3 regions of the Exiguobacterium sp. MMG028 genome follow, and region 3 is predicted to be linked to each of the others. Evidence: riboswitches for the same ligand, from Rfam matches in the RefSeq annotation. Region 3 holds a riboswitch; each other region holds the start of a gene.
What was found. Region 3 has a riboswitch for thiamine pyrophosphate ahead of thiW (energy coupling factor transporter S component ThiW). Riboswitches for the same ligand answer to the same signal wherever they lie in the genome.
Positions count from the first base shown of each region.

Region 1: another riboswitch for thiamine pyrophosphate. It lies ahead of thiT (energy-coupled thiamine transporter ThiT); the one in region 3 lies ahead of thiW (energy coupling factor transporter S component ThiW).
Region 2: another riboswitch for thiamine pyrophosphate. It lies ahead of PJK55_RS02905 (YkoF family thiamine/hydroxymethylpyrimidine-binding protein); the one in region 3 lies ahead of thiW (energy coupling factor transporter S component ThiW).

Region 1 covers NZ_JAQJIN010000001.1:930,479-938,580, reverse strand. Annotated here, with positions in the region: gene pknB (Stk1 family PASTA domain-containing Ser/Thr kinase) at 1-1,577, shown strand, start outside; gene rsgA (ribosome small subunit-dependent GTPase A) at 1,620-2,507, shown strand; gene rpe (ribulose-phosphate 3-epimerase) at 2,511-3,167, shown strand; TPP riboswitch at 3,188-3,288, shown strand; gene thiT (energy-coupled thiamine transporter ThiT) at 3,362-3,937, shown strand; gene PJK55_RS04960 (thiamine diphosphokinase) at 3,934-4,521, shown strand; gene rpmB (50S ribosomal protein L28) at 4,579-4,767, opposite strand; gene PJK55_RS04950 (Asp23/Gls24 family envelope stress response protein) at 5,020-5,382, shown strand; gene PJK55_RS04945 (DAK2 domain-containing protein) at 5,405-7,084, shown strand; gene sdaAB (L-serine ammonia-lyase, iron-sulfur-dependent subunit beta) at 7,148-7,810, shown strand; gene sdaAA (L-serine ammonia-lyase, iron-sulfur-dependent, subunit alpha) at 7,823-8,102, shown strand, end outside.
Region 2 covers NZ_JAQJIN010000001.1:537,287-545,388, forward strand. Annotated here, with positions in the region: gene PJK55_RS02890 (SMP-30/gluconolactonase/LRE family protein) at 1-737, shown strand, start outside; gene PJK55_RS02895 (hypothetical protein) at 750-1,016, shown strand; gene PJK55_RS02900 (GTP-binding protein) at 1,128-2,327, shown strand; TPP riboswitch at 2,387-2,487, shown strand; gene PJK55_RS02905 (YkoF family thiamine/hydroxymethylpyrimidine-binding protein) at 2,570-3,160, shown strand; gene PJK55_RS02910 (ECF transporter S component) at 3,153-3,728, shown strand; gene PJK55_RS02915 (ABC transporter ATP-binding protein) at 3,721-5,064, shown strand; gene PJK55_RS02920 (energy-coupling factor transporter transmembrane component T family protein) at 5,046-5,780, shown strand; gene PJK55_RS02925 (DUF1643 domain-containing protein) at 5,794-6,384, opposite strand; gene PJK55_RS02930 (lytic transglycosylase domain-containing protein) at 6,413-7,096, opposite strand; gene PJK55_RS02935 (CPBP family intramembrane glutamic endopeptidase) at 7,183-7,878, shown strand; gene PJK55_RS02940 (alpha/beta hydrolase) at 7,811-8,102, opposite strand, start outside.
Region 3 covers NZ_JAQJIN010000002.1:645,621-653,722, forward strand. Annotated here, with positions in the region: gene PJK55_RS10530 (tetratricopeptide repeat protein) at 1-1,019, opposite strand, end outside; gene PJK55_RS10535 (DUF402 domain-containing protein) at 1,070-1,609, opposite strand; gene PJK55_RS10540 (DUF58 domain-containing protein) at 1,674-2,726, opposite strand; gene PJK55_RS10545 (AAA family ATPase) at 2,729-3,649, opposite strand; gene PJK55_RS10550 (hypothetical protein) at 3,744-4,436, shown strand; gene PJK55_RS10555 (hypothetical protein) at 4,510-5,250, shown strand; TPP riboswitch at 5,296-5,396, shown strand; gene thiW (energy coupling factor transporter S component ThiW) at 5,464-5,949, shown strand; gene PJK55_RS10565 (GNAT family N-acetyltransferase) at 5,978-6,454, opposite strand; gene PJK55_RS10570 (VOC family protein) at 6,573-6,995, shown strand; gene PJK55_RS10575 (VOC family protein) at 6,995-7,393, shown strand; gene PJK55_RS10580 (LTA synthase family protein) at 7,482-8,102, shown strand, end outside.

The DNA.
Region 1 (8,102 bases), on a different contig from region 3:
ATGCGAACCGAATCATTCACCGGGATATCAAACCACAGAATATGATGATCGATCAGCATGGAAACGTGAAGGTGACCGATTTTGGGATTGCTGTGGCGATGTCGAATGCGACGTTGACGCATACGATGTCTGTCCTTGGCTCTGTCCATTACTTCTCACCTGAGCAAGCTCGTGGGAAATTTGCGGATGAAAAATCGGACATTTACTCGCTCGGTGCGGTCCTTTATGAATTGTTGACAGGTCGTGTACCGTTCATCGGCGAGACGCCGGTCGCTGTTGCGCTTCAACATTTGCAAGATGACCCGATTCGACCGATGGACTTAAATCCGAATATCCCACAAGCGCTTGAGAACTGTGTCATGCAAGCCTTGTCAAAATCACCTGGTGCTCGTCATGCATCGGTCGCAGCCTTTAAAAAAGATTGCATGACCGCGTTGAGCCGCGAACGAGCCAATGAACCGAGACGACTCTCGGCAAATCAAGACGAGTTCGACCAGACGCTCGTCATGGCACCGGTTATGCCGGAAGAAAAACAAGATGTTCCGGTTACACCAGCACCGGTCACGCCACCAAAAGAACAGGAACCAGAAGAGGTTCCTGTGAAAAAGAAGAAACGAAAATGGTGGATTTGGATTCTACTCATCGTTCTATTGATTGGTGGAAGCATTGCCGCTTACGTGGTCGCTGATGAGATGTCACGTTCGGTCGTGCCGGATGTCGTCGGTATGAGTATCGGGGATGCGACGACAGAACTTGAAGCTTCCGGGTTTGTCGTCGAAGTGACAGAGCGGGCGAGCGATGACATCGCGGAGGGTGAGGTCATTTCGCAAAATCCACAAGAAGGACGTAAACCGAAACGTGGAACGACCGTGACGATTGTCGTATCGGCCGGGAAAGAGACAGTCGAAATGCCGAATGTAGAAGGTCTTTCGCAAACTGCCGCCGAACGTATGCTGAAAGACTTGGCATTCAGCGACCTTGAAATCACAACAGAAGCTTCCGAAACGGTGAATAACGGAGATGTGATTTCCCAATCGGTTGACCCAGGTGAAGAGGTCGTTCCTTCAGAGGTGACGGTCACACTCGTCGTGTCGACAGGGAGCAATAAAGTGGAACTATCGAACCTTGCTGGGTATACGTTCGACGAAGCATCCATTTATGCTGAACAGAACAAACTGAAAATCGTAAAGCGGGATGAATTTTCGACAAGTGTTCCAAAAGGTCAGATCATCCGTCAACTTCCGACAGCCGGGACAGCAGTCGACCCGGGAACTGAGCTCACGGTCATCGTATCGGAAGGCGTTGAACCGACCGATATTTCAATTGAACGTGAAGTGGCTGTGGAAGTCGAACAGCCGGACAAAGACAAGAAACCGAAGACGGTAGAAGTCGTGATTCGTACGGTTGACGCACGCGGTGAGATTGAGGTGCTTCGTGATCAAATCACAGAGACGACAACGTATTCATATACGCTCGTCATTGCCCCTGACGAAGTCGGGACGGCGACGATTGAAGTCGATGGAGAGATTGTTCGAACAGATTCAGTCACATATGCACAAGCTGAAGAGGCACAATAAAGAGGTGACGGAGTCGTCACCTCTTTTTTAAAGGAGGTAGTCATAATGAAAGGAACAATCATTCGCCTTCAAGGCGGGTTTTACGATGTGATGACCGAGACGAATCAAGAGATTCGTTGTCGGGCTAGAGGGAACTTTCGAAAGCGCAACATCTCACCTGTCGTCGGCGACGATGTGGTGATTCAAGATCAAGAAGATGGAACCGGCTATATTTTAGAAGTGGAAGAGCGTCAAAACCACCTCGTTCGCCCGCCGATTGCAAATATCGATCAGGCGTTTCTCCTCTTTTCCGTAAAAGAACCGGCGTTTTCGTATCATTTGCTCGACCGTTTCCTCGTCCTCATTGAATCGAAACAGGTTCATCCGATCATCGTCTTGACGAAGATGGACTTGCTTGATGAACATGAAGTCGAGCCGATTCGGGAGGCGGTTGCACGCTATCGCGCCATCGGGTATGAGGTGATTGAGACATCGACGGAGCATGCGCGCGGAGTGGATCAAGTACGCGGGCTCTTCGAAGGGAAGACGAGTGTCTTCGCCGGTCAGACCGGTGTCGGAAAAAGTTCGTTACTCAACGCCGTCGCACCAGAGCTCGAGTTGGCGACAGGGAAAATCTCTAAATCACTCGGTCGAGGGAAGCATACGACGCGTCACGTGACGCTGATTCAATTAGCGGATGGGCTGGTTGCTGACACACCTGGATTTTCAAGCTTGGAGTTTCCGCAAGAACTTGAGGCGGACGAACTCAGATGGTGTTTTCCTGAGTTCGTGGAACGCCATGACGATTGTAAGTTCCGCGGATGTGCTCACCTCAATGAACCGGGATGTGCCATCAAACAAGGCGTTGAAAATGGTGAAATCGCTTCAACACGGTACGAGAATTATGTTACCTTTATGGAGGAGTTAAACGATCGAAAACGGAGGTATTGACAGATGATTAAAATTGCACCATCTATTTTAGCGGCCGACTTTGCCAATTTGGAGGCTGAAGTGAAAGCTGTTCAAGAAGCGGGAGCGGACTATATTCATTTTGACGTCATGGACGGGCAGTTCGTACCGAACATCTCGATTGGTCTACCCGTACTCGCAAGCTTGCGTAAAAAATCAGACATGGTCCTTGATGTGCATTTGATGATTGACCAACCGGAACGCTACGTCGAAGACTTTGTGAAGGCAGGAGCGGACATCGTCACCGTTCACGTGGAAGCGACAAACCATTTGCATCGCGTCTTGCAACAAATCAAAGCGGCAGGTGCAAAATGTGGAGTCGTCTTGAATCCACATACACCACTCTCGACGATTGAGCACGTGCTTGCGGACGTCGACATGGTATTGCTCATGACCGTCAACCCAGGGTTCGGGGGACAAGCCTTCATCGAATCGGTCGTACCGAAAATTTCAGCACTCAGTCAGCTCCGCCAAGACCGTCAGCTTGATTTTGAGATTGAAATCGATGGTGGTGTCAACGCGGAAACGGCAAAACATTGCATCGACGCAGGGGCTGATGTCCTTGTTGCGGGATCAGCCATCTATAATCAACCAGATTATAAAGCAGCCATCGATAGCATTCGTGGCGCATCTCGTGTATAATCGACGATAGAACAACAAGATAGAGTCGCAAGGGGTGTCACATGATGTGGCTGAGAGGCATACGCTAACCCTTTGAACCTGTTCCGTTCACACGGACGTAGGGATGTGGCGAAAATGCACGTTGCGAATCCAAGCAGCATGGCGTTTACGTCATGCTGCTTTTTGTCGTTCAACCAAATAAAGGAGGAAGAAAGATGAAATCACGTTTCAAATTACAAGCGCTCATTGAAATTTCATTGTTTGCAGCGCTCGGGCTCATTTTTGATTTGCTCATTCCATACCGTTTGCCACAAGGGGGATCCATCAGTTTAGCGATGCTCCCGATCTTTGTGATGGCATTCCGCCACGGACTAAAAGGTGGTCTCGCGACAGGTGCCCTCGTTGGGACACTCCAACTCTTGTTCGGTGCCTATATTTTCACGCCCGTACAATTCTTGCTCGACTATACGGTCGCTTATGGTCTCGTCGGAATGGCCGGCGTTTTCGCGGGGCGTGTGAAGCAAGCTGCGAGCAACGGGGCGACGAAGACGCTTGCCACATATTTAGTACTCGGGGCGCTCCTTGGTTCGATGTTACGATACGCGGCGCACGTCATCTCGGGAATTGTCTTCTTTGCTAAATATGCAGAAGGTCCGGTCGTCGCCTATTCACTCGGCTACAATGCTACGTATATGGCACCATCCTTTGTCATCTCAGCCATCGTGTTGGTGCTCCTCTTCACGACAGCACCACGTTTCACGCGTGTGGCGACACGGGATCTCCGTCAATGAATATATTGATTGTCGCGGCGAGTCCGGAACCCATTCCGGACTTACCGCGTGATGCCGATTTTGTCATCGGTGTCGATGGTGGATATCAAAGATTATTAGATGAAGGGATCATGCCAGACGTCGTGGTCGGGGATTTTGATTCGTTTAAAGGACTACCGCCTGAGGAGGCGCTACGCTATCCTTCGGAGAAAGACGTGACGGACTTAGAGATTGCACTAGCGTTCGCGAGAGAACGCGGGGCGACACGGATGGATGTATATGGTGGCTTAGGCGGACGCATCGATATGACGTTTGCGAACGTCGGCTTACTTGAAGCGTATCCGGAGATGGTTCTTCACGGAGAAGGTCAAACGGTTTATCTCGTGAGAACAGGTAGCGAGGTCATTATGAAGCGAGACGGGCACTATCTTTCCTTCATGCCTTGGAAGACGGCCACGATCTCGATTGAAGGTGTCAAATATCCACTCGACCATCATGAGGTCAAGAGTGGGGAGGCGTTGACGATTTCGAATGAATGGATCGAAGCGTCTGCCCGATTGACGGTCCATCAAGGAATGGTTCTCGTCATGATCATCAAAAAATAAGCAAAAAAAAATCCCATCGGCGAATGCCGCTGGGATTTATTCGTTCGTGTATAAGTATTATACGCGTTCAACGAGACCTGATTTAAGTGCGCGAGCTGAAACCCAAACGCGTTTCGGTTTACCGTCAACGAGAATACGAACTTTTTGTACGTTTACACCCCAAGTACGTTTTGTCTTGTTGAGTGCGTGCGAACGGTTGTTACCTGATTTAGGTGATTTACCTGTTACGTAGCATTTACGTGCCATGCGTTTCCCCTCCTTTTTTATGTGGGTTCGTCCTAATAGACACTCGTTTATATTAGCACGGCTTTTTTCCCGATGCAACTAGAAAATCGTACCATGACAAGAAAAAAACTTGACATTACTCTCAAGGATTTGAATAATGAATGAGGTTATCGCGTTAATTGACCGAGTTTCTGGAGCAGGTTCTTTTAATAACTAGGTACTTATTGTAGAATGTACATTAGGAATCATTCCGAATAAAGGAGGCTACTCCATATGGCAATTGAAATGAAGACAACATATGGCAATATTGACATCACAAGTGACGTCATCGCGACACTCGCAGGTGGTGCAGCGATGGAATGCTTCGGTGTGGTCGGCATGGCTTCACAAGCACAATTAAAAGACGGCATTGCTGAATTGTTAAAACGTGAAAATTACGCGCGTGGTGTCGTCGTACGTCAAGAAGACGAAGACGTACATATCGACATGCACATCATTGTAAGCTACGGAACGAAAGTATCTGAAGTTGCATACAACGTTCAGAGCCGAGTGAAGTATACGCTCGGAGAAACTTTAGGATTAAACGTTTCGTCGGTAAATATATTCGTTCAAGGCGTTCGTCTGACGAATGACTGACGAAAACGGAGGAGGATTTGGTGTGGGTTTAAAACGTTTAGATGGATTGGCGCTCTCAAACATGATCGCGAACGGAGCGGCCAACTTGAGCCAAAACGCAGATTATGTGGATTCGCTTAACGTCTTCCCGGTTCCAGACGGAGATACGGGAACGAACATGAACTTGACGATGACGTCGGGTGCGAAAGAAGTAGCAGCGATGAACTCATCAGATATCGCAGAGGTGTCATCGAAGTTTGCTCGTGGACTACTTATGGGAGCACGAGGAAACTCAGGCGTTATTTTAAGTCAGTTGTTCCGTGGATTCGGTAAAGCGGTTGAAGGCAAAGCGGAACTGACAACGGTTGATTTTGCAGAGGCGCTCAAGCGCGGTGTCGACACGGCATACAAGGCGGTTATGAAACCGGTTGAAGGAACGATTTTGACGGTTGCTCGTGAAGCGGCCGACGAAGCGCTTCTTGCGTCAGAGTCGACAAGTGATTTCACTGAATTTATGAAACGTGTCATCGTAGAAGCGAAAGCATCGTTAGACCGTACACCGGACTTGTTGCCGGTATTAAAAGAAGTCGGCGTCGTCGACTCAGGCGGTCAAGGTCTTCTCGTCATCTACGAAGGATTCCTTGCAAGCCTTGAAGGAAAAGAACTCGAGAAACCACATGCACCTGTCATGGATGCGTTGATCGAGGCAGAACATCATGCCCATGCTGCACAAGGATTCATGTCAACAGAAGACATTGAATTCGGCTACTGCACGGAAATCATGGTTCGTTTCCAAGACGATAAGTTAAAGGATGCGCCGTTCAATGAAGACGCATTCCGTAACGAATTGTCAGAACTAGGAGATTCTCTCCTTGTCGTCGCGGACGAAGAACTCTTAAAAGTTCACGTTCACGTCGAGACTCCAGGTGAGGTCATCACGAAAGGTCAGCGTTTCGGTGAACTCGTTGCAGTCAAAATCGAGAACATGCGTCAACAACACTCGACAATCCTTGAAGAAGAACACGGCGCAAATCAGCACGGTGTTCAACAGGCCGAGAAGCCAAAAGCACCATTTGCGATCGTAACGGTGGCAATGGGTGAAGGTGTCAGTGAATTGTTCCGTTCGCTTGGGGCGGCACATGTTATCGAAGGCGGTCAGACGATGAACCCATCGACAGAAGATATCGTCAAGGCGATTGAATCTGCACATGCGGAACATGTCTTTATCTTCCCGAACAACTCAAACATCATCATGGCTGCTGAGCAAGCGGCGTCTGTCGCACCATGCGGCGTCTCTGTCATCCCGACGAAGACGGTCCCACAAGGTCTTGCGGCTGCAATCGCCTTCAACCCAGAGGCGGATGTCGAGATGAACGAACAAGCGATGAAAGCGGCTGCCGCGACTGTGAAGTCTGGTCAAGTCACTTACGCTGTTCGTGATACGAGCATCGATGGCGTGGAAATCAAGAAAGACGAGCATATGGCGATTGCAGAGAAGAAAATTGTTTCTTCATCGACGTCAAGCCTCGAAGCGGCTAAGAAATTGGTCGATGCACTCGTCGAAGCAGACGATGAAATCATCACGATCTTAACAGGTGAAGGTTCATCTGAATCAGACGTGGAAGCGTTGACGTCATATATTGAATCTGTAAATGATGAGATTGAGATTGAAGTACACGACGGCAAACAACCGCTTTACTCTTATATTTTTAGTGTGGAATAAGCTGTTTCAAGTCCCTACCTTCTGTATAATGAAGGTAGGGATTTTTGAAAGGGGGAAAATGAAGTGAAATATCGTAGTGTGTTTGACATTATTGGTCCTGTCATGGTCGGGCCATCGAGTTCACATACAGCCGGTGCCGCACGCATCGGGCTGATGGCAGGGAAGTTATTTGGGCGAACGCCCCGCACCGCGCGCATCACGTTTTACGGATCGTTTGCGGACACGTATCGGGGTCACGGTACGGATGTCGCGATCGTCGGTGGGATTATGGGATTCGATACGTTTGACTTGCGAATCCCACAGGCGTTAGACATCGCCCGTGAAAAAGGGATCGAGGTCATCTTTGAGACGAGTGACTTGTTGACGGATCATCCGAATACAGCCCGTGTCTTACTCGAAGATGAGTTTGGGACATTTGAAATCGTCGGGATTTCAATCGGTGGGGGAACGATTGAGATTACGGAACTAAATGGGTTCCCGTTGAAATTGACAGGTGGGGGACCTGCGCTCGTCGTCTTGCATCATGACCGATTCGGCGCCATCGCTGCAGTGACCGGCGTCTTGGCGAATCATCAATTGAACATCGGGCATATGGAAGTGAGTCGCCACGAAAAAGGAATGCAAGCGTTGATGGCGATTGAGATTGATGAAACGATTCCTGCTGAAGTGATCGCAGAACTGGAACGGTTACCGCAAATCGAACGGATAGCTATTTTTGGGGAATAAGGAGAATGTGAGATGTTTAAATCAGTAAAAGAGTTAGTGACGATTGCCACAGAACGAGGCATCCCTATTTCTGAAGTCATGATCGAACAAGAGATGCACGTCAGACGCTCGAGTCGGGAGGACATCATCGGGATGATGGACCGAAACCTCGAGGTCATGGAAGAAGCGGTTGAACGCGCCCTTCAAGGTGTTACATCGGTGACAGGATTGACGGGGAACGATGCCGTACTCATGCAAGAGTATATCCAATCAGGTAAATCACTTGCTGGAGACCTCATTTTAGATGCCGTGT
Region 2 (8,102 bases), on a different contig from region 3:
TCTCTTCTTTCGAGGTCGGAAAACAAGTCGGTTTTGTCATACCAAAAGTGACGGATGGTGTCGTCCTTGGGTTGAAAGACGGAATCTATGAATGGGATGAAATCAATCGAGATCTAAATAAGATTGTCGAGTTGGATGACCCTGATGGTCGATTACGTTTCAACGATGGGAAAGCTGATCCATATGGTCGCATTTTTGCAGGTACGCTTCACCTTGAGGATGAAGAAAACGAAGCGACATTGTATCGAGTCGATCGAGATGGAACGACAACAACACTTATGGACGGGTTGACACTTTCGAACGGGTTGACATGGTCCCCTGACCATTCCGTTTTCTATCATATCGATACACCGACTGAAAAAATTCGGAAGTATGATTTTGATTTGAAGTCAGGAACGCTCTCGAACGGAGAGGTCGTCGTTGATTTTTCAGAGGAAGAAGGCTTTCCTGACGGGATGACGTCCGACTCTGAAGGCTGTCTATGGATTGCACATTACGCTGGTGGAAGAGTGTCACGTTGGGACCCTTCGACAGGTAAAAAATTATTGGAAGTGCATGTTCCTGCACCGAATGTCACCTCATGCGCCTTTATCGGGGATGGGCTTAATCGATTAGCCATCACGACGGCTCGTGAAGGAATGGATGAGGAGGCGCTTGCCGAATATCCAGATGCGGGATCGGTATTTATCGTCGACACAGAAGTGAAAGGGATGCCATTGTATCGTTTCGGTCGCTGAGGAGGAAATACGATGGTGAAACGACTGTTGGTTCGAGCAGGTATTGGGTTGGCAGTTGCTGCAGCAGTTAAGATGGGGATTCAAAAGATCCAAGAAAATCGAGCACGTGAAAAAGACCATTCGTACCTCGACCCAAAGTGGGATGAGGTGCCGAGCGTCGATTCAGACAAAGACGAGGATGAAGTCGGATTGACTCAACTCGACTCGATTTATCGGGCTGAATGGCAGGCGAATGCTTACCCGCGCTCAGAAGCAGAACGAAGAGCGTTGGAAGAATGATTATACTTTCTTCGAAAACACGTCCGTGTGGCGTGTTTTTTTGTTGACAAAAAGATGTTCCCATTCCATTATATAAAAAGTAATCATTACGATTTAAATGGAGGATATATCATGAAACGAATTCCAATTACGGTACTCTCTGGGTATCTTGGTAGCGGCAAGACGACACTGCTTAACCACATCTTACATAACCGAGATCACAAGAAATATGCCGTCATCGTGAACGATATGAGTGAACTGAATATCGATGAAAAGTTGATCGAGCAAGGAGGATTCTCCCGGACTGATGAAAAATTAGTCGAACTTTCGAACGGATGCATCTGTTGCACGCTCCGAGAAGATTTGTTGACAGCCGTCTATGACTTGACGAAAGATCGCGAGCTAGATGGCATCATTATCGAGTCTTCTGGTATCTCTGAGCCGATTCCCGTTGCGCAGACGTTCACGTATGCCGACGACGCGCTCGGGATCGATTTGACGAGCCGTGTCTATATCGATGCGATGATCACTGTCGTCGATGCGTACCGCTTCTTCAAAGATTTCAATTCCGGTGAATCGCTTATGGAACGCCAACAAGCCGTCGATACAGGTGACGTACGTGAAGTCGTCGACCTTCTCGTCGACCAAGTCGAGTTTGCGGACATCATCGTATTGAACAAGGCGGACAGGGTATCTGAAGAAGAACTGCAGGAGATGAAGGGCTTACTGAAAACGCTCAATCCGAGTGCTAAGTTGTTGACGTCGACCTACTCGAATGTGGCGTTAGACGACCTACTAGACGTCCGGTTGTTCGATTTTGACCAAGCGATGCGCGCTGCAGGTTGGATTCAAGAACTCGAGTCGGAAGAACATACGCCGGAAACGGAAGAGTATGGCATCAGTTCGTTCGTTTACCGTCGGCGTCGACCATTCCATCCTGAGCGTTTGATGAATTGGATGGAACATTACCCTGAAGAAATCGTTCGTGCCAAAGGTTTCTTATGGATTGCGACACGAAACGACCTCGCTTGTCTGTTTTCGCAGGCTGGGTATGCATCAACGCTCGAACATGCGGGTCGTTGGTTAGCGACACTTCCGGAGAGTGAACGAGAGGCTATGTTTGCAACCGAACCAGAACTGCGCGAAGACTACATCGAGCCGTACGGAGACCGACAGAACGAATTGGTCCTCATCGGTCAACGAATGGACCGGGAGACGGTCGAGCGGTCACTTGACGCTTGCTTGTTGACGGATGAGGAGATGGAAACATCGTGGGATACGCTCCATGATCCGCTCCCTGGTACGGGTCAATTCGTCACGTATTCAGATTGACCGTTTACAAAAGATTAAAACATCGCTATACTGTGACTGCATAAGTAACCGCATATTAATGACTGCACTAGGGGTGCTTCGGCTGAGATGAGAGCATGGCTCCGATCCCTTATAACTCGATCCAGATAATACTGGCGTGAGGAAGTGCGGCACTTTCTCTATGCAAGTTTGTATAGATTTTGTTGCTGCATTCTCATGAATGCGGCTTTTTTTATGCAAACACATTTAGAGGGGGAAATAGAATGAATGAATCATGTGGTACGAGTCCGATTGTCGGGTTTCGATTCACACTGAGCCCGATGACAGACGATTTTGTCGGGACAATCAAAGGTGCTCTAAAACGAACGGATCTGTCAGGTGTGTGGAAACATACGGATGACGTGTCGACGGTCATCCGTGGACGAGTCGAGCATGTGTTTGACGTCGCTCGAACGGTGTTGAGTCTTGCTTCGGAGGAAAGGAAGCACGTCTCGATGAGCGGAACGTTCTCTGTCGGTTGTCCAGGAGATTCAACGGGAGATGAGGCACTCGAGGCTCCGAGCGAACCATCAAACGGTGCATCAAGAGACCAGTATGTGTCTTCGCAGTTCGCACTCTATCCGATGGGTGCTGACAATTACATGGAACTCATCTATGAAGAAATCGAGCAAGCAAAACAGGCTGGTGTCTATAACGAGTCGATGCATTATGCATCAGGCATCCATGGGAACTTAGATGACGTGTTCTCGTACTATGAGGGGGCTTTTAAGCGGACGCGCGAAAAGAACCGACATGTTGTCATGACGGTGACGTTCAGCGTAAATAGTCCGTCACATGGAGGGCGACATGCTTAAATCGTGGAAATTGAAAGAAGTCGTCCTTGTCTCCGTATTATCTGTTGTCTTCGCGGTCGTCTATTTATTGTTCGTTCATATCGGTAACTTGTGGGCAGGGTTGATCGGTCCCATCGCCTACGAGTGGATCTTTGGCATCTGGTTTATCGTATCGATTATCTCGGCATACATCATTCGCAAACCGGGGGCGGCATTCATCTCAGAAGTGATGGCCGCAACGATTGAGATGTTGATTGGGAATGCCATTGGGCCACGCATCATCTTGGTCGGCATCGTTCAAGGTCTAGGGGCAGAAGCCGTCTTTGCGATGACGGGCTACAGACGTTATGAGCTATGGGTTCTTATGCTGGCCGGATTTGGGTCGGCTGTCACGAGTTTCGTCTATACATATTTCATGAGTGGGTTCGCGATGTTAGAGCCAGGTTATGTGGCGACGATGTTCGGGCTAAGAGCCGTCAGTGGGATGGTCATCGCTGGGATCGGTGGGAAGTTGCTCAGTGACCTATTGCTGAAGACAGGATCACTTCGCGGTTATGCGATTTCACGAAGTGGGAACGTCCATGGTTGAGACAGAGTCACTTCATTTTCGATTCCCAGAGAGTTCTGAGGCGATTCTTGAAGACGTGACCGTTTCAATCCGTCAAGGTCGTACGATTCTTAGTGGGGCGAGCGGGAGCGGGAAGTCGACACTTCTCGCGCTATTCAACCGTCTCTATCCGGAGAATTGTGACGGAATCCTTGATGGTAGACTCGAACTACTTGGACGATCATACGACGACTATGCACCTGGCGAAATCAATCAGCGGGTTGGGACGGTGTTTCAAGACCCGGATACGCAATTTGTCATGGAGCGGGTGGAAGAAGAACTGATCTTCACACTTGAGAACTTGTCGACACCTGTCTCAGACATCGAACAACGCGTGACGGAAATCCTCGAATCGTTACAGTTGAGTGATTATCGAAACCGAAAAATCGATTCGTTGTCAGGCGGACAGAAACAGCGGATTGCTGTTGCGTGCGCTCTAGTCGGAAGACCGGAATGGCTACTGCTCGATGAACCGTTGACGCATCTAGACCCAGTGACCGCGCAAGAATTTGTAAAATGGCTCGACAAGATGAAAGACCTGAACGTCATTGTCGTCGAGCATCGCCCTCATCTATGGGGGGATTACTTTGACTGGCATATTGAGTTAGAGCGAGGGTGTGTCGTTAGGAATGAATCATTCCGTCCGGTCGAGGATTTTGCATTCGTGAAGTCGAACGCGTCACTCTCAGCTATTCAACGCTACAAGGTTAAAGAGGTCAGACGTGATTCGTTTCAGCTCAACGAGACGGTGCTCCACGTCCGGGCTGGAGAAGTGATTGCCATTCTCGGACCGAATGGGAGCGGGAAGTCGACATTTTTAAGAAGCTTAACAGAACACGATCATCGGGTCGGACTCGTGCCACAATCACCAGAACATCTATTTTTTATGAACTCCGTTGAGCGAGAGTTGCAGTTTGGTCACGAAACATCAATTGAGACCGTGTTATCTGACATGGAGCTTCATAATCAGAGATTCCTCCATCCGTTATCCCTTAGCCATGGTCAAAAACGGAGGCTCGCAGTTGGAATCCAGTCGCTATCGAATAAGCAATTGCTTGCATTCGATGAACCGACTGCAGGTCAGGACGAAGCGTCACTCCATGCACTCGAGGCGCTGATGAAGCGGCATGCGGAACAAGGGCAGACCATCCTGTTCGTAACCCATGACCTATCGTTCGCCAATATCGCCAATACGTTCTATTTGATGAAGGATGGGGAACTTTCGGGACCGTTCGGGGATGAACTATGGAAGAACACAGAGATGCTCCTTGATTATCGATTGCAAGGGAGGGGAGAAAGATGTCACTCCATGACATGAATCCGACGATGAAGTTTGTGACATTGACGGTCATCATGTTCGGTCTGGCACTGTTTTACAACCCTTGGACACCGCTCGTCATCATTGTCGGTACGCTACTGATTCAGCTGGTGGCGACAGACGTATCGTGGAAGAGATGGGGAATGTTCTTAATTCCATTTTTAATCACGGCGATCGGTACGTTTTGGACGACGCTCGTGTTTGGGAAAAATCTTGAGGGAGAGACGTGGATGACCATACTCGGTCAGGACATCACAGTTGAAGAGAGACGTGTTGCCGTTGCCCTTAGTCTTCGCGTCCTGGCGTTCACGGTCCTCTCCCTTCTTTTCATGATGACAACGGATTCAAAGCGATTCGTTATGAGTTTGATGCAACAGGCGAAATTATCACCGACGATTGCCTATAGTGCCCTTGTCGGGTTCCGTTTCATCCCTTTGTTGCAGCGTGAGCTACAGCAACTCCAATATGCACATCAGCTGCGAGGAATTTCGCTCAACACGAAATGGGAACGCCTTCGGCACGTTCCGAAATTACTGTTGCCACTCCTTGCCGGTTCGATCCGACGGGCAGAACGCATCGCCTTCTCGATGGAAGCGAGAGGGTTCACGAGTGGAAAACGAACGATTTATGACAAGGTTGAGGTCAAATCAAGTGATTTTGTTTGGTCAGGTGTATTACTAGCGTTATTTGGAATCGCCATCTGGGCGGGCATATAAAAAGGAAGGTGACTCACATGGAGTCATCTTCCTTCTTCGTTTCCTTCACAATCCGAAACTTAGGTTTTACCGATTCGTTGTTGAACGCCTCGAGCACCGTGTTCTCGTTGGCCATGCGAATCTGTTGCGGTTCACCTTTAGCGGTCGTACCGATACAGTACATATTGGACTCGTAATCGGCAAAGAGCGATTTATAGGATGTCGCATGGTGCATCAATCGACCAGGCGATCCCCAACCGACGATGATCATTCCGCCGCTCGCCTCCACCTCTTGTAACGTCTCTTCGACATAGTGATAATTCGTCTCGTCGAGCTGCGATTCCACATATGGAAGATTATCATTGATGGCAAGTGTTGGCACGAGGCTGATGACACGCATCTCCCGAATCGGTTGCGACAAATGATTTTGCATCAACATATAAGCACGTTGCGTTGTCGTACCTGATAAAAAGGCATCGCTCATACGCGGTGAATAGATGATGACGGCACAAATCACTCCATCCTCAACATCCGTGAACTCATACGTTCGCATATAACGTTTCGTTTTGTCTTCGTTGAAAATCGATTTTACGCGGATGGTTACTTCTTCTATATGCGTATTCATTTCCATTCCTCACTTTTTCATGTAAACATCAGCCGAGTGTCTTAAACCACTCGACGTATCGAATCGTATAATAAGCGACATGTTGACTGAAGGTGTCCCGCTCATCCGGGATGACCGTCACACTTGATTCATAATTCTCATAGTATGTCATGACATCAGTGACATACTGCTCACTTCGATTGTACTCGAAGATGGCGTTCCGTATCGATGTGACTGAATCTGTCTTTTTCCCACCGTGTTCACTTAAATAATACGCCGCAGTGTGGGCAGAATCAACAAGACTATGCGGGTCTGCCTTGCCATCGCCATTCCCGTCACGACCGAGACCCCCGTATTGTTCGATTAAAGCCAGATCCGTCAGATCGACTTCGTCTTCTGGAACATCGCCTTTTTGATCATCCGTATCATATTCCCAACCTAGCCAAGTGCGAGGCATAAATTGAAATGGTCCTATTGCCCCAACAGAGGAGCGCATCGAAGAACTGTGTGAGAAGATCGTCTCGACGCGATGTACAGCAGCAAGCAGACGCCAGTCCACATCGTATGCCTCCGCGGCGTCCTGATACACAGTGAGATTAGCGTTCGGTACACCGTGCTCGCCATAATAGGTTCGATACAATCCATTGTTTACTTTATCATGTTGACCGAGCCAGCCAATTGCCCCGAGCAAAAGCACGAGTACAATGATGAAACCGGTCAGTCGCAGCATCATACGTTTCAAGATACCGCCTCCTAGCTTTTAGACAATACCCGAATAGTGTAGCATATAGCTAAGAGGAAGGACAGGAGTGGATATGGATGCTCGAACGATTGATTTTCACGGCAATTATTGGATACATGTTGATCGTCCAAATCTTTAACGCAAAACTGATTCGTCCATTGATTGAGACGAAAGGACGGACGTGGGTATACGACCAAACCGTTAAATCAGCATGGGGACTGACCTTGTTGATTGTAGCTCTCATTTTTTTATTTCAAGTACCGCCATCGGAAGTAGGTTTGACATTTTCGCCAGAACCAGGCAACGAACAGGCGTGGCAAGTCTTTTTCCTATCATGTATTCTCGTCACAGTGACACTCGTTTTTTATCTGTTAGTCAAGACCTCATCCCGATTACGACGTGTCCTACGCCCGTACTATGAGCTTGATTTAGAAAAGCTCCTCCTGCCTAGAACGAAGAAAGAGGAACAGGAATGGAGTGCCGTCTCGGTCACAGCAGGTGTGACCGAAGAGTTCATCTTTAGAGGCGTTCTGCTTTATACGATTACACTATATATCGATGGGTCGAACGTCACTCTTGCGCTAATTGGTGGGGCACTCTTCGGCATCGCACATGCTTATCAAGGCGTCAAAGGAGTATTGACGACGGGCATTGTCGGTTTTGGTCTCGGTCTCCTATATTTAGGTATGGGTGTCTTATGGCCGGTCATGGTCTTGCATGTACTACTTGACTTGATTGCTGGACCAATCCATGTCGATGCAAAAAACCATTGACCGCATCTTCATATGCAGGGGCGTCCTTGATCATACAATCTGTATGTTCTGCTCCGTCAATCAAGAGCAAATCGTTTTGGCGGTTCAACGCGTTCATCTCGACTGACATCCACGTCGGGACGAAATCATCTTTTGAGCCGTGTACGAATAAGATTGGGGTCGTCGTTTCAGTGACGGCCTTTTTCGGTTGTACTTGCTTCATGGTGAACCCGGCACGAGACCAT
Region 3 (8,102 bases):
GCTTCTTCATGACGGCCGACGTTATAGTGAGTCATCGCCTGAAACACTTTGAGCGCCCCATGATTCGGGAAATGTTCGATTGCCTCTGCAAATAACCGTTCCGCTTCCGCGTATCGACCAAGTGCCCGATACGTACTACCGAGTCCGAGATACGATTCCGCCAACTCATCTCCCGTCAATCCGAGTCGGATGGCCCGCTCATAATGCGGTACCGCTTGACGCTCTTCACCGAGCGAGTCATAACACCATGCACAGTACGCATGAAGTCTAGGATTCTTCTCATCCTTCCGTAAGAGCGATAAAAACAGTTGCTTCGCCTGCTCGAGCTGTCCCTCTTCACGGAGACGTACTGCTCGGTTAAACTCATTTTCTTCTGTCACGTCGGTCACCTCCTGAGCGAAATCTTGGTCTAACCATGATTGGAGCGCTTCATAATACTTGCCGATATGCACCCCATCGACGAGTGCGTGGTGGGCTTGAACGGATAACGGCATCCTTAGACGCTCTCCTTGACGCTCAAACTTGCCCCAGGCGATGCGCGGGACGCTGTCATGTTGTTGCTGATGCGTCGGGTGCATGATGCTTGTGAACGTGACCCACGGCACACTCGTGATATACAGTAAGTCGTCGGGCTCGTCATCCCCAACTACGACTTCGTCAGCAGCTTGCTCCATCCGCGTCGTCACTTCCTGTAAGAACGTCGGTAAATCTTCACTGAACGTGGCCGCACAAAAGTTGAAGACATCTTCGTCTAACATGACCGTGAACGACGGGTGGACCACCTCGTGTTCGATGACCGCTTCACCACGGATCCGATAGCGCAATTCCGGAATCGCGTTCGCCGCTTTCACCGCACCGTACAAAAAGAGTTTGAAGAACGATTGATTGCTCGCTTTCGCATATGTATAGAGATTTGTCACATCTACGTTCGCCGTCACGTTAACATGCGGCGCGTCAAACGCTTTGAAAAACTCAAAGTGTTTTCGTCGCGCCCACGTCTCGATTTCAATTTCTTTCATAAAAAACTCCCCCTCCTACGCTCTTACTGTAGCAGAGAGAGTGAATCCACTCATAGCTTTTGTTTTAACTGTTCGTAATGTCCTTTTGCCAAATCAAAGTAGACGAAGTCTCCACGTTTGATCCGTTCGAGTGTCGTTTCAAACTCACGCCATCCCCGCTCGACTTGTTCAGGTGTCAATTCGCCGTTCTCGGTCGCCTCTTCGAACTCATCTTCATCCTTTTTGACGATGTCCCCATTCGGAAACACGAGAATATCGAGCAACAAGTCGTCCATATACGGGATGCCATCCTCGTCTCCGATCCGGTCGACGAGGTCGATATACCACTGCACGATTTCACCTTCTGGATTGATCATCGCCGTCACACCGAACGGTTCATTGTCCGGGAAATATTGGAGCCAACTAAAACCGGCATCCGCCACAATAAATTCTTCCCCTTTATGTTTTTTATATAGTGGCGCTCGAACCTCATCGATTTGGAATAAGGCAACCACCCCTGAAAATTGTTCCGTCTGAACGCGTTCTTGCGCATAACGGTTCTTTAAAATTCGCTCCCAGTCTCGTCGATTCGCATACTTCCGTTTTGCCATATGGATCTCTCCCTTTCGGTCATCTCTGTATGATACAGTTCGCCAGAAGAAGGAAAGTTCCTTGTTAGTCGTACAGGTTATGCTGATTGAACCAGACGAGATGGCTTTGTTTCAAACGTTTCCGTTCAACCATTCGGACGAACGCGTCTGTCGAGATGAAGCGGTTTCCGGGATGAAGGTCGGCCAGCAACATGAGGATGATCCGTGTCCCTCGTTCTCCTTCCTGAAGGGAGATATGCTCCATCTTCCCTTCACCATTGAAACGGTTGATGAACAGCTCGACTTTACACTCTTCTTTTAAGAGTCGGGTCGTCACGTACGCGACTTGGCTGATGATCGACTCAAAATCGTGATGCAACGTATAGCCGGACGGTCCACTCAAATCGACTGCGAACGTGAACGTATCGAGTGATGTCTTTTGAAAGACTTTGGACTGAATACGTCCGAGCTTCGCCGTCGCGACCCAGTCAATCTCCTTGACCGGTTCTCCTTCGTAAGGCTTCGAACCTAGAATCTGTAATGGATTCCGTAGAGGCGATGCGGTCAAAGGACGGTCACCGAGTGCTAATCGTTTCGTACCGACCGGAGGATGTAACGTGAGGGATGGCAGCACCGTCCACCGTTTCTCGATGGGACACTCAAGAAGATACGTCCCGAGATGAAACGGGAGCGTCACAGCGAGTACACACTCTTCGATATAAGCCGGTCCCCGAAATTCGGCCTGAACACGAAGCACGTGACGGGCCTGATCCGTCCGTAACGTCATATCTAAACTAGTTGGGGAACGATCGTGGTCTGGAAAGCTAAGCGCTGTATTGGATTTCAGACGAACGCGAACCGGAAGCCCGAGTCGTTCGAGGGTTTCACTTCCGTCTAGCATCACTTGCACTTCCGTCTCATCCCCAACAAAGAGAAGAGATTCGTGTGTATGTATATGAAGACGAAGGGCTCGCTCTAACTGTTTCCGCGTCCATTCGAAGAACCAGACGATGCCCGCAAGTAAACAGAGGGCATATCCGACAATCTCCATGTACGGGACGAATACGAGAATCACCCCAGCGAATCCATAGACCGTAATCCATTGTTTCTGTAGGGCGTTATGTGTCGAGAACGTCATCGTCAACCCTCGACCGGAACAGAAACGGTGTCTAAGATGTAACGGATGATGTCCTGTTTCGTTGATTTGATGCCTCCTTCAAGCGTCAACGTCAGGCGATGTGCCAATACATAAGGTGCCACGGCTTTCACATCTTCCGGAATGACATACAATCGATCGTTCAGATAGGCATAACTTTGAGACGCCCGCATGAGCGCGACGGCTCCTCGTGGACTGACACCGACCTCGACAGATTGATGTTCTCGTGTCGCATGGACGAGCCCGAGTAAATAATCGAGAACGTCATCTTGAATCGATACTTGCTTCACTTCTTCTTGTGCGCGGCGTAACTCGTCTAACGTCGCGACCGCCTCCACGATTTTCCGTGTTTGACGCATGACTTGCAAGAGGAGCTCCCGTTCTTCCGCGACATCAGGGTAACCGACTGGAATTGAAATCAAGAAGCGATCGAGCTGGGCATCCGGTAACGGGAACGTCCCGGCCGATTCGATCGGGTTTTGCGTCGCGATGACGAAAAATGGTTTTGGCATCGGATACGTCTCTCCCCCGATGGAGACTTGCTGCTCTTCCATCGCCTCGAGCAAGGCGGACTGCGTTCGTGGGACCGCTCGGTTAATTTCATCAATCAAGACGATATTCGCAAAGATCGGTCCTTGTCGATGGTCGAACGTCTGGGTCTGCATGTTGAAATAATCTGCGCCAATCACGTCAGACGGTAACAAATCGGCCGTGAACTGAATCCGAGAAAACGCGCCGTCGAAGCTAGCTGCAATCGCCTTGGCCAGTAACGTTTTCCCCGTTCCCGGAACATCTTCTAACAAAATATGTCCTTCCGCGAGTAACGCCGTACAACAGAGACGTACGACATCCTCTTTGCCTAAATACACCTCGTTCAACTGTTTGATGACCTGTTCCATGCCCATATGATGACCTCCATTTTTTGTCTTAATCAAACTTTACCTTTTTATGGTAAGATAAACAACAAATAGTCTGAACATTCAAAAAGGAGGTAACTTCTTGCGCTGGACGAACAAGTTTTTTCTCATGATTGCCACCACACTCATCGGCACGTTCACGATGATGGTGATTGCGACGAGTGTATTCGAGTGGCTCTATAACCCGGAAACGATACCGGTCGAGGAAAATAATAGTCCTCCGACTGATCTCTTATCGGATGAAGATGATGGAATTTTAATTGGTGAATCCAAAGCAGATTACCCGTATGAATTAGATCCTCGAAAAGGAAAGCTTAACTTTTTTGAGAGAATCACGGAATCTGGAGAATCCACACGACGAAATCTCGGGTTATTCGTCGCTTTACTTGCGCTCGGTTGCCTGTCCTTTTATATCTATCTAAAACGGAAACGACGTGTGGTTCGCGCACGAGATCATGTTGATTCAAACGCAGACCAGCTTGTCGAATCGCTACAACACGAAAACGCTTCGTCCGTTTCGACGCTCACAGCGTTCACGAACGTCCCGATTCGCGATGCACTGATCACATTCAACCAATCTCTCGTACCAGCCAAGCGATTGCGTGCTCATGAGACACTGCAAGAGTGGTTCCGACGCATCGATTTACCGATGAATCCGTCCGTTTATCATGCGGTTCGCTACGGCACATCCTCAGGAGTAACGATTTCTGAAGAAGACACACTCCACTTTAAGAATACACTCGATTCCTACACAACACGCCCTCACCCCGAGTGAGAATGTGCACAGGTTCTGCTTTTTCGTCATGAATGATAAAATGGTGGAAAATGTAAGTTGAGGGGATGAAATCATGAGACGATGGGCGATGTTCGGATTAAGTGCACTTTTACTGACGGGTTGTACGGATACGGTGGCAGACAATCCGATTCCAATCGAATCACCGGATGAACCCATCACAGAATGGACACGTGAAGACTTTAAAGACGTCTATGACCAATATGAACAAACGAAACCGCTCCTCGCTGCGCTCGAACAACAAGGCATCAAACCGTTCCGCGAAACGTTTGAACGCGTCATCATCGCCGGCAATGGTCTCGAGCACACATATGCAGATATTTATCCGTTCAAGCTCGACGACGGGACGTATGCCACGGTATTCGACAGTCAGGACGGGACGTTGATCAACGGTTCCGAGTCGGTCGCTCCGCTGTTTTGGCAAGAGGAGTCTTTCCTTCAGTATGTCGAAGAGATAGAGAATCGGAAATTCGGAACGAGTGCCCCTCCTACCGATGTCGTCCTTACGCAGGATGAATTTCAATCGGTCTATGACCGTCACGCCTACACGTCAGCCCTCCTCGTCGAACTCGATGAAGCAGGTGTCGAACTGGCACGGGAACCAATCGACGATGTGATTATCGCCGGGAATGGCGTGACCGAAGTCACTGCCGACTTGTTCGTGTTCGATGTCGAGAGCGGGTATGCCATCGTATACGACCAGGATGGAGAAATTTTAAAAGGTCCCGAATCCATCTCACCGCTCTTTTGGAGCGAGAAGGACTATGAGGACCTGTTAGCCAAGAATGAGGGATAAGTTCACCCCCCTTCCGATTTTAGCTATGCTATACTCAAGTCAATAAACGACCACTAGGGGAGCCTTCGGGCTGAGACGGCATTTGTGCCGGACCCTTCGAACCTGATCTGGCTCATACCAGCGTAGGGAAGTGGCTTGGGATACGTCTCTGTATGTCCACGCCATTTTTCCGTCTGGAAACGTGGCGTTTTTATTTTTGAAAGGAGACTATTCATGCGTATTCAACAACTCACTTGGATGGCAATGCTCGTTGCCATCGCCGTCGTCGGCTCGATGTTCATCTCGATTCCTACAGGTGTCGCCCGCGCTTATCCGATTCAACATATGGTGAACGTGATTGCCGCAGTTACCGTCGGCCCAATCGGAGCCGTCCTCGTCGCATTCGTGACCGGACTCATTCGCGTCATGACCGGCACAGGGTCACTTCTCGCGTTCCCCGGTGGCATGATTGGTGCACTTCTTGCTGGTATGTTCTTCGTTCGCACGAATCGCGTCTATGCTGCCGCTCTCGGAGAAATCATCGGAACCGGTGTCATCGCCTCGTTGATTGCCGTCCCGTATGCGAAACTGTTGATGGGTTCGACGTTCGGTGCCTTCTTCTTCGTTCCAGCGTTCCTTGCCTCTAGTTTGACAGGCGCGCTTCTCGGTTGGCTCGTCTTATCACGTGTCAAACAGTTGCGACCGAGCATACTCAAATAACGTATTTTGATTTAGGAATCCGACCGACTCATGACGGTCGGTTTTTTGTGTGATAGACCCAGATTGCTTCGCCGTTCGATTCATCGATTAAGCCGCTGTCGACAAAGCCGTTCTTTGCATAAAATCGTTTCGCGACTTCATTCTCTTGATGGAGGCTCAGGATGATATCATCCACATCGTACTCTGTCTGGATAAATGCCACTGCGATGCGTAGACACTTCGTCCCGACGCCTTTCCCCTGTTCGTGTTGATCCATCATGAAACGATCGAGCCACACATAGCGTTCTGTCTGATTTTCTGCTCCGACCATCATGAAACCCACCGGTTGCGCACCGTCATAAAATGCATAGCTCTGCCAATTATATTTCGTATCCTCGACCATCTCTTGAAGCGACTCGGCATTTGTCTCGATGAACCGTGATTGTTTCTCGTCCACTGTCAGAGCAATGATTGCCTCTCGATTGAGTGCATCAATCGGTTGAATCGTGATTTCATTTCCTTTCATGCTTTCACCTCATTGATTTTCTCTCTCTTTCATACGCTTTCTCCCGTAAAAAGTTTCTCCCCCCGTATCTTCGAGACCATGCATTCGCTACACTAGAAATAGAAAGGGAGGTTATCACATGTTCCGAATCGGAAGTATCTTCATTCCCGTATCAGATGTAGAACGGTCCCTACACTGGTATACCACTTATTTTGATGCTCAAGAAATTGGTCGCTGGGAAGGAGGCATCGGTTTGTGTCTACCAGGCGGTTCGACTCAGCTCGGATTGATCCAAACCTCGTCACCACAATCCGTAACGTTCAAAGATGCGTCAGGACAAGCCCATGTCTATTTCAACGTCATTTGTGAAGACATCCAGTTCGCGTATCAATCGTTCGAACAAGCAGGGTTGATTGCGACACCGCTTCACGATTTCGGAGGCATGTCCTGTTTTGACGTAGTGGACCCGGATGGCCATACGATCAGTCTTATCTCGGAAGATATGACTTCCCCGTTCCACCGCAATCGCGTGAACGACCTACAAACGAAAGGAAAGTCTTAATGAAACAAATTCACCATATCTGTATCCAAACACCAGATTATGCCGCATCAAAGTCATTTTACGAAGCGCTCGGTTTTGAGCTCGTCCAAGAGTCGCCAAACTTCCACACACGTGACTTCAATAGTTGGCTCAAACTCGGAGATTTTTATATCGAGCTCCAGACTGCTAAAACGGATGAAACGTTACAAGACTATTCGAAACATGCGGCCGGTCCCGTCCATTTCGCCCTCTATGTGGATGATCTCGAAGCGGAAGTCGCTCGACTCGAACAGCTCGGTGTCACGTTCTTGCCGAAGCACGGTGGCAACATCTACTTCGTCGTCGACGGTCATTTAAGTAAATTGAAAGCACCGGAAGGAACCATCATCGAATTGCGCGATACGTTTCTGATTAACTGAGGCCCCGTGCCTCTTTTTTTGTTGGACACATCTTCACGTTTCCCTCACTCACCTCATCGGGAATGGGTATGAAAAGGATGTGTTGTTCATGATCAAATATCTCGATTATTGGAGCTACTTGTCACTCTCCCTGGCAAAGCTCTTCTTTTTTAGCTGGTTGACCGCGACGGCGTTCGACTTCTCGTTTTTCCTCATCAATTTGGCGACGATTCTACTCCTGACGAGCTGGGCACTCGCCGTGTCTTACCCGATTCGTCGATGGATTTTATACGTTTCTCTGTTCTTACATAGTACCCTACTCGTCTCGGACGTCTGGTACTATCGCTATTTTGAAGACTTATTATCTGTCGCCTTACTGTCTGATATCGGACAGATGGGAGATGTCGGGGGTGGCTTCTTGACGCTTATCCGCCCGATTGATGCATTCTTCTTCATCGACCTCATCATCTACGGCTTGATTTTACGTTACATCAAGTATCACCCTGTCCGTGAAGCGAAGCGGAACGGAAGACGATTGGCAATTGCCGGCTTCGCACTCGGATTTCTTCTCTTCACGATTCCGCTCACCCTCAGTTATCAGCGCGGAGAAAAATGGATTGCAGACGACCCAATCTCGAATATGCGTGAATACTATCATCTCGGTTATTGGGGCTATCACGCGATGGATGTCGCTCGAGGTGTCGAACGTGCGATGGGATGGAACGAAGCC